Regions from separate parts of the Staphylococcus piscifermentans genome, predicted to be linked through region 4. Evidence: riboswitches for the same ligand, from Rfam matches in the RefSeq annotation. Region 4 holds a riboswitch; each other region holds the start of a gene.
What was found. Region 4 has a riboswitch for thiamine pyrophosphate ahead of tenA (thiaminase II). Riboswitches for the same ligand answer to the same signal wherever they lie in the genome.

Region 1 (3,191 bases), 800 kb from region 4:
TCATCATGATTAGGCAACTCTGTCATGCCATGGTTTTTAGCCTCCAGGTCAGTCATTGAAGTAACCAGGTTCCAACCCGCACGACCACCTGAAATATGGTCCAGACTCAACAATTGTCTTGCAGCCGTATAAGGATTCGAGAACGTGCTCGAAATAGTAGAAACCAGTCCCACATGTTGCGTTACTTGTGAAATTGCTGTTAAATTCACAATCGGATCAAACCAGAACGCCGGCATCGATGTATCATCCTTTGCAGGAAAAGATTGATTATCAGCAAAAAATACTGCATCAAATAAGCCACGCTCAGCAATTTGCGCTAAATCTTGATAATAACTAATATCTCCAACACGTTCCACACTCGAATCAGGCATCAGCCAAGCAGCCTGATGATGACCACAACCGAATATGAGGACACCAATATGTAGTTGCGCTTTCTGCTCAGACATTTCCATTCACCTCTGTTTTTATTTTTAAAAAGAAAGCATGAGAAAGAGGGCAGAACTTGAGAGTGCGCCCTCTTGGTTGATAGACGGGGTTAATAAACGGGCTTCAAAGTGCAGGTTTCTCGGTAATAAGTACGCAAGTCGCAAAAATCAAAAAGCGATTTTGTGCTCTTTGCTTCTTATTACTCAAATCTTAACCGCCTTCTCAAGCACCTTGTTTAATTCATTGTCAATCCGCCGTCTACTGTAATATTTTGTCCTGTAATGCCTTTAGCTTGTTCGGAGACTAAATAAACTACCATGTTGGCTACATCTTGAGGTGTTGTCACTTTTTTCAATGGTGTAGTTTGAGCGATTAAATCGAAGACTTCTGGTGTTGTCACCGCACTAGCGTCTGTAGTTTTAAGTAATCCTCCAGAGACGACATTAGCAGTAATGCCGTATTGTCCTAATTCTGAAGCGATATTACGTGTGAAGCCGATTAAAGCTGCTTTCGCTGTTGTGTACTCATGGTAAGGTACAACAGGATTTTGGTATAAATTAGTTCCGATACTTACAATGCTTCCTGCTTGGTGCTCGATGAATTGGGATGCTACGCTTTGCACTACATTGAATGCTGCTTTTAAGGTACCGTCAATTTGTTGCTGGTAGTCTTCCCAGCTCATGTCAGGAAACGCTTTTTGGGCAGTTGGGTCAAATTTGAATCCGACTAATGCGTTATTCACGACTGCATCAATTTGACCGAACTTTTCAGTGCCTTCTTTTACCAAAGCGTCTACTGCTTCGCGATTTGTGACATCTGCTTGTATTGCGACAGCGCGTTCGTTTCCGATTTCTTGAACGAGTTGTTCTGCTGCGTCTTTGCTTTGATTATAATTGATAATAATGTTGTATCCTTGTTCTGCGAGTGTCTTAGTGATTGCTGCACCTAATCCGCGTGCACCGCCTGTTACGAGTACTGTTCTTGCCATGTGAATCCGCTCCCTTTTTTCTATAATAGACATAAAAAAATACGCATGATTGTTAAAATCTGCGTAGGCAAGAGGGCAGTCTGAGGTCAGTATTAAACCTACTCGTTCTGCGGTTATCTCACACTTTCCTACGCTAGTTTCAGCTAGATCAGGTTCAAAGGGTCTGAGGAAAACCTCATCTCAGTTTTAAAAAACACCCCTAGTGCGTATCTTTTTGTTACTTTCAATGTAGCTTGAATTGGAGAAGGTGTCAAGAAGAGGAGTGCTCTGTATGCAATGCGTGAAATTTAGTGAATGAAAGTGTTATGATAAAGGGGAATTCTAGCGGATAATTTTTAAATGAATGGAGGGATTTGAATGTTCTGGTTAGGCATGTCGTTCCCAATTTTAGCAGTCGGCTTCATTGTGATGGCTGTACGTGAAGAAAAGAAACGTAAAGCGAAACAAAAGGAAAAAGAAGCGAAATGGGAAGCAGAAAAAGCACAGAATAATGGTGAAGCAGCCACTAATTCTGCCGAAAATCATTCAAATGCTGAGGAAGAAGCTAAACATTAAAGAAAGCTGGGACATATTAAATTGTCTCAGCTTTTTCGTACTTTGCGGAGGTGGGACAACGAAATCATTTTAATTCATATTATTTCTGTTCTGTTACCTGCCTTGTTGATTTTGATTGAAATGATAAAGGCGAATTTCAGTAAGTATTATAATGGCGACCACACCTGCAAAATAAGCTGAAGTTTGTAATAGAAGCGATGTTTGTTGAATAAACAGTATGGTGTATAAAAGTGAACACTTATTCTGTACAAAACTCCTAATTATCAATTTCACTTTGCTTCATAGAAAGTGAAAAGTAAATTAGAGTTAACAAAATGAGAATCGCGACAGATAAATATACAGCAGACTGAGAATAATTAAGCAGTAAGCCAAATACTAATAACGATAATGGTGTTAGAGTTTGAACGATAGATTGCGTCAGTGAAAATACCCGACCTTTATAATTTTCTTCAATATAATTTTGCATATAAATTGAATAGGGGATATTCACTAATGGTAAAGATACCCCGATTACGAAATAAATTACAAATAGAATTATAAATCCTGTAGTTGAGGTAAGATTAAATAACAAAGCAAGTCCAAGTGTCAAAACACCGATAAACTGAATACCAATGGCAGCCTGTGTAGGCGCTTTAAGTTTGTTTTTAATTGGAAATACAGAAAATAACAATGAAACAGCAAACATACCCACAGTGAATGAGGATTCTACAATTCCGAATTGTTGAGAAGAAAGTTTCATAGTTTGTATAGAAATAACCGGAATACCTACAACTATAGAATTGATTAAAAAATTAATAATGAGTGCAATACTGATGAATTTTAATAGAATTTTATTTTTGAACAAGTAAGAGAATCCTTCTTTAAAATCTTCTGTTAAACTTTTTTCACTCGTTACCATGACTCTATCCATGGTTAAAAAGAAAATAAATAGTATAGAAATTGATTCAGTAAGTACGTTTAACAAGGCGAGATATTGAATAGAAATAAATGCAATCAAAACACCACCGATAATTGGTGCAAGGAAACTAATCCCACTGCTATAAGTTTGTCTTAAAGAAACAAATCGTTCCATATCATCTTGAGAAATATTTTTAATATTAGCGTTTACAATCAAACTAATTGCACCATCTGTTAAATTGAGAATAATACCTAATACGATAATGTAATAGAAATACGTATTAAATAGTGGGATAAATAATATTAAAGCTGTTATATTGATGAT
Region 2 (3,191 bases), 460 kb from region 4:
CCGATAATCGGTGACAACAATATTCCATTACGATAATGTCCGGTAATTACCCATAAATTAGGGTCCGTTTCATCCATAATCGGCTGTTCACCAGGAGTCCAAGGTCGCACGCCGGACCAATGTTTCAACTCACGGCTCGACGCCAATTCAGGCACGCGCTCAATCGCCTCATGCAGCAGCCAATTTTTGCCTTCAGTACTCACACCGACCGAATAATCATTGAAATAGCTGGTCGCACCAATTAAGAAACGATGGGGCGGTTTCGGTACAATATAACAGCCATTGGTCATAAATAAAGTGTGTTTCAAATCCAATTCTTCATTTTTCACCAAGACGACTTCACCTTTCACACCGCTTACGGTCTCTTTGATTTCCGGTTTATCCGTTAAGAAGCCGGCCCAAGCACCTGCTGCCACTACTACTTTTTCAGCTTGCAGCACAGAAGATTTGCCCTCAGCTTCTACTGCGATACTGTAATGGTTGCCTTGACGCTTAATCTCTTCCACATTCGTATGGTCGAAACGTTCCACTGCATCCTCAGCTTGCAACGCCGCATGCAAAGCCTTTGTATAATGGTTCGCATTAATTTGATGATCATGCGGGACAAACATCATAGCCTGCGCACCTTTCACCAAATAATGCGTCAACTCACCTAAATCGTGCTCGCTTAAATCCTCTACATCCTTATCATGCGCATGCAGAAATTCATATTGCTGTTGCAACGAAGCCACGTCCTCTTCCTCCGTCGCAATCTTGATTAATCCATTCTGCTGATATTGAATATCGATACCTGTTTCCTCCTGCAAAGCTTTACTCAACTCACCAAACTTTGCACGAGACTTCAGAGCCAAGCGAAATAACGGACTATCTTCCTTAAATTCATTCTGAGCTCCTAACATACCGCCCGCCTTATAAGACGCATGCTGCCCCTCAATATCGCGGTCAATCAACGCAATACGCATACCGCTATCCTTCAAATGACGGGCAATCGACATACCGATTACACCCGCTCCAACAATCGCTAAATCAAACATCCTTACTCAGCCTCCTTTGCTGAACACAACGTCTCCAAATCATTCTCCATAAAATACGAAATCGCTGCGATACCCGCGAATCCAGACGGGACACGGCCTACCGTTTCCGCATTAATACCACCCAACGCTACCACCGGGATACCGACCCGCAACACTGCTGTGATTTCTGCTTGAGTTCTAGGCGCTTTTCCAGGTTTGGATTTGGTGGAAAAGAGGTGCCCGAAAAGTACATAGTCCAAGTGATGTGCCTCGGCAGCTTGTGCACTTGCAGCACTATGTGTCGACATACTGACCATGATTTGAGAATGGGTTGCTTTAAACTGAAACGCACGTTCATCATGCTCACGAAAATGAATCGCCCTTAAATCAAGTTTCTGTAATAATTCCATATCAGAATGCACCGTGATTTTAGATTTAGGAAAACCAGCTTGAAGCAAGCGCTCCAGAAACCTTTTCAAATCTTCTTGTTGCATCGGCGTGCGAAATATCAAATGGTCAATCGCCGGCGCAATAGCGATGAAATGCCTTAAATCAGCTTGGGTCAAAGTACGATAGGGCGTAATTGCAATATACATAATGTACTCCTTCTTAAAATTATCCAAATAAAAAAGCACTGTTTCTCCATAGAAAAACAGCGCATCAAAAAGTGCAATACGCCACTTTCCTACGCCAGTATAAACTGGATCAGGTTCCAAGAATTTCCTCATTGCCATGAGGATCTCAGCCTGTAAGAACAGGCACTTCCAGTGGACTTATTGTTATTATTCATTTCAATAAGTAATACATATTATCAGCACTAACAAAACGTGTAGCGAGGTGTTAATGCACGAGAGTGACGGATTCGTTCCGCCTCACCATTACTTTACAAAATCATCATAAAGCAAGATGGCAGAAAAAGCAATAGGGGATGGAGAGAGATGAAGTAAATCAGATATTGCTTTTCTCTTTTTTTAAAAGTAAACTGAAAATAACTTTAAATACGACACCACTCATTTCGAAATTAATAATAAGGGGCAATTTTAAGATGAAAGTTAAAGGTTTGAAAGCAGGTATCATCACAGTATGTGCTGTGGTCGGTCTTTCTTTTTCAGGAGCAGGCGGAGAGGAAGCGCATGCAGCAGGAAGTTATTACTATAATGGTATGAGCAACTATAATGAGTCGACTGCTTATCCGAAAGCAAAGAAAATTTCTAATAGTAATTTGGACATCCATCATATTTCGAATACTATGAATACAAAGTATAAAGCAGTGGGGCGCGTTAGTAATAAAGACGGCTGGAAAGGTCGCGGCAAAGACAGTATGGGAACGGGGACAGTAATCGGAAACTATACATTGGTGACAAACGCACATGTCATTGATACTGCGAAAGGGGTTGCCGCAAACCCTAAATACATCACATTTGATATGGCGAGAGACGGAGCTAGAAAACCATATACGTTCCATGCTACGAAAGTTGTGAAAGTACCAAATGCAGACGTAGCGCTAGTGTATACAAAAGAAAAGATGTCGAAATACGCGACACCTTTAAAATTAGCTTCGAATGCGCAAATTAATGGTTTGAAATATAATACGAAATTATATTCAGTAGGCTATCCTTGGCAGAACGGTGACAATACGAAAACACATTGGAGTAGTTTCCGCTTCATTCAAAGATCTTCCAATGGTACTGAATTACAAACGAAAGATAAATTCCGTGCAGGCGCATCAGGTTCACCTATGGTCAACGGCAGTTATCAAATATTCGGTTTGAGAACATACGGTTATAATTTATGGGCTAATTCAACTACTAATTACGCTAAAGCTGAAATGGCTGGCGGCGAAGCGATGAATGGTGCAACAGGTAATTTTGTTCGTACACATATTAAATAATATTATTATGAGTGACTTATTATTTCTGTTCCACTCTTGACGATAACCACCAATAATACCGAAAAGAACCCCTTACTATAGCAGTAGTAAGGGGTTTGGTGTGCCATAATGTTGTTAAGAACATTAGAAACTATATGCACTTTTATCGTTTCGACGATAGGAAGATGTGTGGTTTACATATTGGTTAAACCATCGCAGCAAAGATGACGATAATCATTAATAATACCGAAAAGAACCGCTTATTACAGGCATAGTAAGAGGTTTGGTATGTCATAATGTTATTGTGC
Region 3 (3,191 bases), 930 kb from region 4:
CTAACTTAGTAATAATATTTACATTATCTACAAAGGTGAAATAGCGTTTCCATGCCTCATACATTGTCTTCACCTGCCGTTTCAAATAGTTGTTCTTCGCATAGTAAATGATCTCTTAGCTCAATACGTCTTGTAGGGTAACGCTCAATAATATGGGGATCGTGCGTTACCATGACAATCGTCTGACCTTGTGCCACACGTTTTTGGAAAAGTGATAATAAGTTGAAAGTATTATGACTGTCTAAACCGAATGTAGGTTCATCCAATAGAATAATATCAGCTCGAGAACTTAAAGCTGTTGCAACACTTAAACGGCGTTTTTGTCCCATCGACAATTCAAAGGGATGGTGGTCACGCACCGCTTCCAAATTCAACAAGTCTATCAACTTCTCTGTTTCTTCTTTTGCATTTTCGCCACTAAAGTTGATAAAGATTTCTTCGTAAACAGAATTAGTAATAAATTGTAATTCTGGATTTTGATAAACCAAATACATATGTTGAGCAGCTTCTTTAATCTTATGCAGTTGCTGACCTTGATAAGTCATTTTACCGCGATATTTAATTAACTGCATCATAGATTCCAACAACGTTGTTTTGCCAGCACCATTTTTTCCAGTAATCGTAATCCACTCGCCTGGGCCTACAGCTAATTCTGGAACCTGAATCAGTGATTTTTTTCCGCGTACAATCTCACCATTGCTGAATTGGAAATCAGGTTTGATGTGAGTCTCTGATGACAAAGTGCTTTCAGGAGCATAATCCCAAGCATGCGGATGCCACACGCCGTATTCAGTCAGTAGTGCTTCATGTTGATGCAAAATCACATCAGGAGAATCATCTGCAATAATTTCTCCGCCGTAATTCATTAAAATAACGCGATCGATATGTTCCCAGATGTGTTCAACTTTGTGCTCTACAATCAGCACGGTCTGGTCTTGCCACATATCTTTAATGTGATTCCACAAGTCTTCAGTCGCATCTACGTCCAACATAGCTGTCGGTTCATCTAAGAAGAGGGTATCCGCTTCTTGCAGCACTGTTTCTGCAATGGCTAACTTTTGTTTCATGCCGCCGCTTAATTTCTGTACAGTCTGCTTAGGTCCCACATCTAAATCCACTGAAGCTAAAGCCTTCTGAATTAAGTCATCCATGTCTTTGCGCGGTACTTGCTTGTTTTCTAATACAAAAGCAAGTTCTTCATAGACCTTGGGCATGCAAAATTGTGTATCTGGATCTTGAAAGATGACACCGCTATTTAAATCGACTTCTAACTCATCATATTTCATCGGTAATTCTATTAAATTCGGAACGATGCCACTTAAGACATTCAGCAATGTACTTTTACCGCAGCCTGAAGGTCCTAATAATAGGACCTTTTGCTTATCTGGAATTTCGATATCTAATCCATCAAAGGTTTTTTCAGGCGCATTTGGATATTTGAGTCGTAAATTTTTTGCACGTAACAAGGTAAATTCTCCTTACAAATTATCGTAATCTTTTTGAGAAGCAGGTCTGAATAATTTCGTCACACCCGTCTTATCGAGCGCTTTCACTAAGTAATAAGGGAAGAGACCTGCAAGCACAATACCGCTGACACAACGGAAGAATACATATAAGAATAAGTTCCAGCCAGCTACTTCGCCTAAATAACCATAGTAGAAGTCGATAGGGAAAGTAACTAATGCTGCAGCTAAACCAGCAAGCATTGCGACCATCACAGAGCGTGATTTATAACGGAAGATAGCAAAGATAATCTCACAAGCTAAACCTTGTAATAAACCATAAACGATTGTTGCAATATCAAAGCGTCCCATGACGATAGTTTCACCGGCACCTGCTGCAAACTCAGCAAGTAAGGCAATACCCGGTTTAGGGATGATGAGGTAAGCTACGACTGCTGCCGCAAACCACATACCATAAGAGAGCTCCTCTAGATGTAATCCAGTCACTTGCATCGCTTTGTATACGAAGTTCCAGATGTTGTAGATGATAGCGAAAATAACTGCAATTAATACAGTTACCAAGATATCTGAAAGTTTAAGTCCTTTTGACATGATCAATAATTCCTCCTAAATATAAAAAAACACACAAACTTGTCTAGCAAGCTGCGTGAAATAGGCATCGGAACAAACCGGCATAACCCTTAACCAAATTGCCGGCAGATCTCCTGCACTTTCCTACGCTAGTCTCAGCTAGATCAGGTTCAAAGGGTTTGAAGCAAAACTGCTTCATCTCAGTTACGAAACACCCCTAGTGCTTTTCTTTATTGATTTATACTAAATGTATGCTTTTTAAGAGGAAATGTCAAGATGATTTCAGTAACAGAAGCCTTGAGGCGCCCACAATTTCATTCGATTTTTCTAAGTAAGCATTTTCATAGAAATTTAGGGTATTATCCGATTGAGTGCAAGGAACAATTTCGATATACTATGTACTACCATAGAATGATTTATTACATTCTCTAAAGACACAACACTTATGTTCCTATATAATAATTATGAGGTGAAAAACATGTCGTATATAAAGAAGCACGCTGAGATCATTTTTAGTTTGATTATTGGCATTGTTTCACTTTTCATTGGAATCATAATATTATTAAACGTATCCTTTATCCATAAACTTGCTAAAGGCGGCAAGGCCGATATACATATCTACAACGTATGGGATTTCATCAATGCATTCTTCGGAGAAATCATCCGGATTATGAGTCGATTTATCGGTCAATTTCCTGTTTTTAGTGCCATCTTTATTATAGTGTTCGGCATTGCATTGTTATGGATTGGTTATTTGTTATTTATGACGACGAAATATGATTATGATATCTCAATTTTCTTCCTTATTATAGGAATTCTCTTCTTTATTATTACTATTATCTTGATGACCCAAGTTTATGGGTTTGCGGCCATTATATTTGTGGTGCCGTTTGTGGTACATACAGGATATATAGTATATAAAGATGAATTGAATCATAATCATCGAAAAGAACATTATTTATGGATTATTTGTGCTTACGGTATCAGTTACTTAATCACGCAAATTGCTTTGTACGGACGTATTGAAAGTCATGAAATTGCAATGATTGATATTTTAAGTGTAAATGCATTCTTTATTGTAATGTGGATTTTAGCACAAATTTCGATTTGGAATTTCTTGTTCTTGCGCAGATCTTTACCGCTGACGAAAGCGGAATT
Region 4 (3,191 bases):
CTTAGGTCAAACTAAAGAAGGTTGGGGAACTGGATCAGTAGCAGCTCAAACTAAAGGCATGATTAACTATGCAAACTCTCGTTATGGTTCTCTTGCAAGTGCGACTGCTTTCCGTGCATCTCATGGTTGGTGGTAAGCCGATAACGCTGTAATCAATAAATTTAATTAAATAATTTACATCCAAAAAGCGGACTCCGTTCTTATTTTAAGGACAGAATCCGCTTTTTTGTAATACATATGTAACTTATGAAACAAACTATTTATATTGTTGTAACCTATGTTATCCTATTAGATGGTATTATAAATATAGCAAATTAATCATATAAAGTTTTTACCTTATAGGAGGATTTTTATTAAATGAAGAAACTATTAGTAACATCATCAGTAGCGGCAGCGGCATTTTTAGCAACAGGAGTAGCATCACATAACGCTGATGCAGCTGAGTTAAATACAACAGAACAAACTAAATTAGCGGAAACTGCATTAAATAATCCTGCAGAATTAAATCAACATCCAGTACAAGCGGGTGCTTATGAATTTAATTTCGAATACAAAGGTTATGACTTCCATTTTGAATCAAATGGTACACACTGGGAATGGAGTTATGCAGCAGCTGGAACTGTTCAGCAACCAAATCACGTAACTACTAGTCAAGCAGCACCAGTTCAACAACAAGCAGCTCCGGTAACAAATCAACAATCACAATCTTATAACAATAATTCAAATTACAGCTATAACACACAATCAACAAGTTATAGTGCACCAACTCAATCATATTCAGGCGGATCTAGCAACATTCCTGCAGCATTACAATCAATTGTATACCGTGAATCACGTGGTGATATCCATGCTGTTAACCCTTATTCAGGCGCAGCAGGTAAATATCAATTCTTACAAACTACATGGGATGCAGTAGCGCCAGCAGGTTGGAGAGGTGTTAACCCAGCTAGTGCTCCAGAACATATTCAAGACCAAGCAGCGTTAACTTTATGGGATAATGGTAACGGTGCAGGCCACTGGGCATATTAATATTTAAACTACAGTCGGGACTTTTGTCTCGGCTTTTTCTTTTTCAATTCTTTAATATTGCATAACACTAAGGGGTTTGATACATTTAAACTGTATTAAACATTAAATTATATAAAACTGCTAGGGGCGCCTTATGGCTGAGATAGTTGTACTAGACCCTTATAACCTGATTTGGTTCGTACCAACGTAGGAAAGTAGTATATTAAGAATAAAGATTCTAAATATTTTACTGCATTCCTGCGAAGGTTTGCAGTTTTTTATTGGGAGGATTTAGAAATGAATTTTGCTGAATCATTAGAAAGAGACGCACAACCTATTATTGATGAAATTTATCAAGACCATTTCATTCAAGAATTATTAAAAGGAAATATTGAGAAAGAAGCATTACGTCAATATTTACGTGCTGATGCGTCTTATTTAAGAGAGTTTGCGAATATCTACGCACTATTAATCCCTAAAATGCCAGATTTAAGCAGCGTACGCTTTCTAGTTGATCAAATTCAATTTATTGTGAATGGCGAAGTAGAAGCACATGAATTTATGGCTGATTATATTGGTGAGAATTACAACGAAATCGTTCAAAAAAAGGTTTGGCCTCCAAGTGGTGATCATTATATTAAGCATATGTACTATAACGTTTATGCGCATGAAAATGCTGCGTACGCGATTGCCGCAATGGCACCTTGTCCTTACGTATACGCAATGATTGCCAAACGTGCTATGAAAGATCCAGAACTAAATAAAGATTCCATTTTAGCAAAATGGTTTGAGTTTTATAATACCGAAATGGACCCATTAATAGAAGTATTAGATGATTTAATGAACCAACTCATTGCTCATATGTCAGAAGCAGAGAAAAACGAAGTAAGAGAAAATTATTTACAAAGTACAGTTCACGAATTGAACTTTTTCAATATGGCTTATACAAGTGAAAAATGGCAATTTGGAGGAGAAAGAGTATGAATAAACCTAAAATAGCTTTAACGATTGCAGGTACAGATCCTACAGGCGGCGCAGGAGTAATGGCCGATTTGAAATCATTTCATGCATGTGGTGTATATGGAATGGCCGCAATTACCAGTATTGTGGCGCAAAATACCAAAGGCGTTCAACATATTCATAATTTAGAGGTATCATGGATTAAAGAACAGCTAGATAGTGTGTTTGATGATGAATTACCTCAAGCAATTAAGACAGGAATGATTGCAACAAAAGAAATGATGGAATTGATTCGAGAGTATTTAAAAAAGCATCCAGAAATTCCTTATGTTATCGATCCAGTTATGCTTGCTAAAAGCGGCGATTCTTTAATGGATGATGCAGGTAAACATGCATTGCAAGAAATCTTGTTGCCGTTAGCTGATGTGGCTACACCGAATTTACCAGAAGCTGAAGAAATAGTAGGTTTCAAACTAGATACTGAAGATGCAATTAAAAAAGCTGGAGATATCTTTATTAACGATATCGGCTGTAAAGGTGTAGTTATTAAAGGCGGACACATTGAGGATAAAGCCATTGCGAAGGATTACCTTTTTACAAAAGAGGGGTTAGAAGTTTTCGAAAGTGAACGTTATGAGACTAAACACACACATGGAACTGGTTGTACCTTCTCAGCGGTTATTACAGCTGAATTAGCAAAAGGCAAAACAATTTATGAAGCAGTTAAAAAGGCTAAAGATTTTATTGCTTTAAGTATTAAATATACACCGGAAATCGGCCAAGGCAGAGGACCTGTGAACCATTTCGCGTATATGAAGAAAGTAGGACTAGATGATGAGTAATGTATTAAATCAAATCAGATCAGAACACCCGTTAGTAATTTGTTATACCAATGATGTCGTTAAGAACTTTTCAGCTAATGGTTTATTAAGTTTAGGTGCGAGTCCCGCAATGAGTGAAGCGCCTCAAGAGGCAAAGGATTTTTACCCGGTAGCAGGCAGTGTCTTAATCAATATTGGTACTTTAACTAAAGATCATGAGCATGCGATGTTGACTAACGGCAAGATTGCCAATGAAACAGATACACCTTTAGTTTTTGACCCAGTGGCAGTAGGGGCGTCACAGTATCGTAAAGATTTCTGTAAATACTTTTTAAAGCAAGTCAAACCGACTGTTATAAAAGGAAATGCTTCAGAAATATTGGCATTAATTGATGATTCAGC

Region 1: linked by a shared signal. The riboswitch ahead of CKV71_RS00960 (3-oxoacyl-ACP reductase) and the one ahead of tenA (thiaminase II) in region 4 are both predicted to bind thiamine pyrophosphate.
Region 2: linked by a shared signal. The riboswitch ahead of CKV71_RS02245 (thiamine phosphate synthase) and the one ahead of tenA (thiaminase II) in region 4 are both predicted to bind thiamine pyrophosphate.
Region 3: linked by a shared signal. The riboswitch ahead of CKV71_RS09075 (ECF transporter S component) and the one ahead of tenA (thiaminase II) in region 4 are both predicted to bind thiamine pyrophosphate.

Annotation. Positions count from the first base shown of each region.
Region 1 covers NZ_LT906447.1:223,623-226,813, forward strand. The annotation lists gene CKV71_RS00955 (LLM class flavin-dependent oxidoreductase) at 1-446, opposite strand, end outside; gene CKV71_RS00960 (3-oxoacyl-ACP reductase) at 662-1,414, opposite strand; TPP riboswitch at 1,523-1,625, opposite strand; gene CKV71_RS00965 (hypothetical protein) at 1,772-1,969, shown strand; gene CKV71_RS00970 (MFS transporter) at 2,226-3,191, opposite strand, start outside.
Region 2 covers NZ_LT906447.1:561,387-564,577, forward strand. The annotation lists gene thiO (glycine oxidase ThiO) at 1-1,034, opposite strand, end outside; gene CKV71_RS02245 (thiamine phosphate synthase) at 1,037-1,609, opposite strand; TPP riboswitch at 1,679-1,789, opposite strand; gene CKV71_RS02250 (trypsin-like serine peptidase) at 2,059-2,904, shown strand.
Region 3 covers NZ_LT906447.1:1,950,871-1,954,061, reverse strand. The annotation lists gene CKV71_RS09085 (energy-coupling factor transporter transmembrane component T family protein) at 1-64, opposite strand, end outside; gene CKV71_RS09080 (ABC transporter ATP-binding protein) at 57-1,466, opposite strand; gene CKV71_RS09075 (ECF transporter S component) at 1,479-2,054, opposite strand; TPP riboswitch at 2,158-2,262, opposite strand; gene auxA (lipoteichoic acid stability factor AuxA) at 2,512-3,191, shown strand, end outside.
Region 4 covers NZ_LT906447.1:1,020,598-1,023,788, forward strand. The annotation lists gene CKV71_RS04545 (aggregation-promoting factor C-terminal-like domain-containing protein) at 1-136, shown strand, start outside; gene CKV71_RS04550 (transglycosylase family protein) at 358-1,029, shown strand; TPP riboswitch at 1,142-1,239, shown strand; gene tenA (thiaminase II) at 1,306-1,992, shown strand; gene thiD (bifunctional hydroxymethylpyrimidine kinase/phosphomethylpyrimidine kinase) at 1,989-2,810, shown strand; gene thiM (hydroxyethylthiazole kinase) at 2,803-3,191, shown strand, end outside.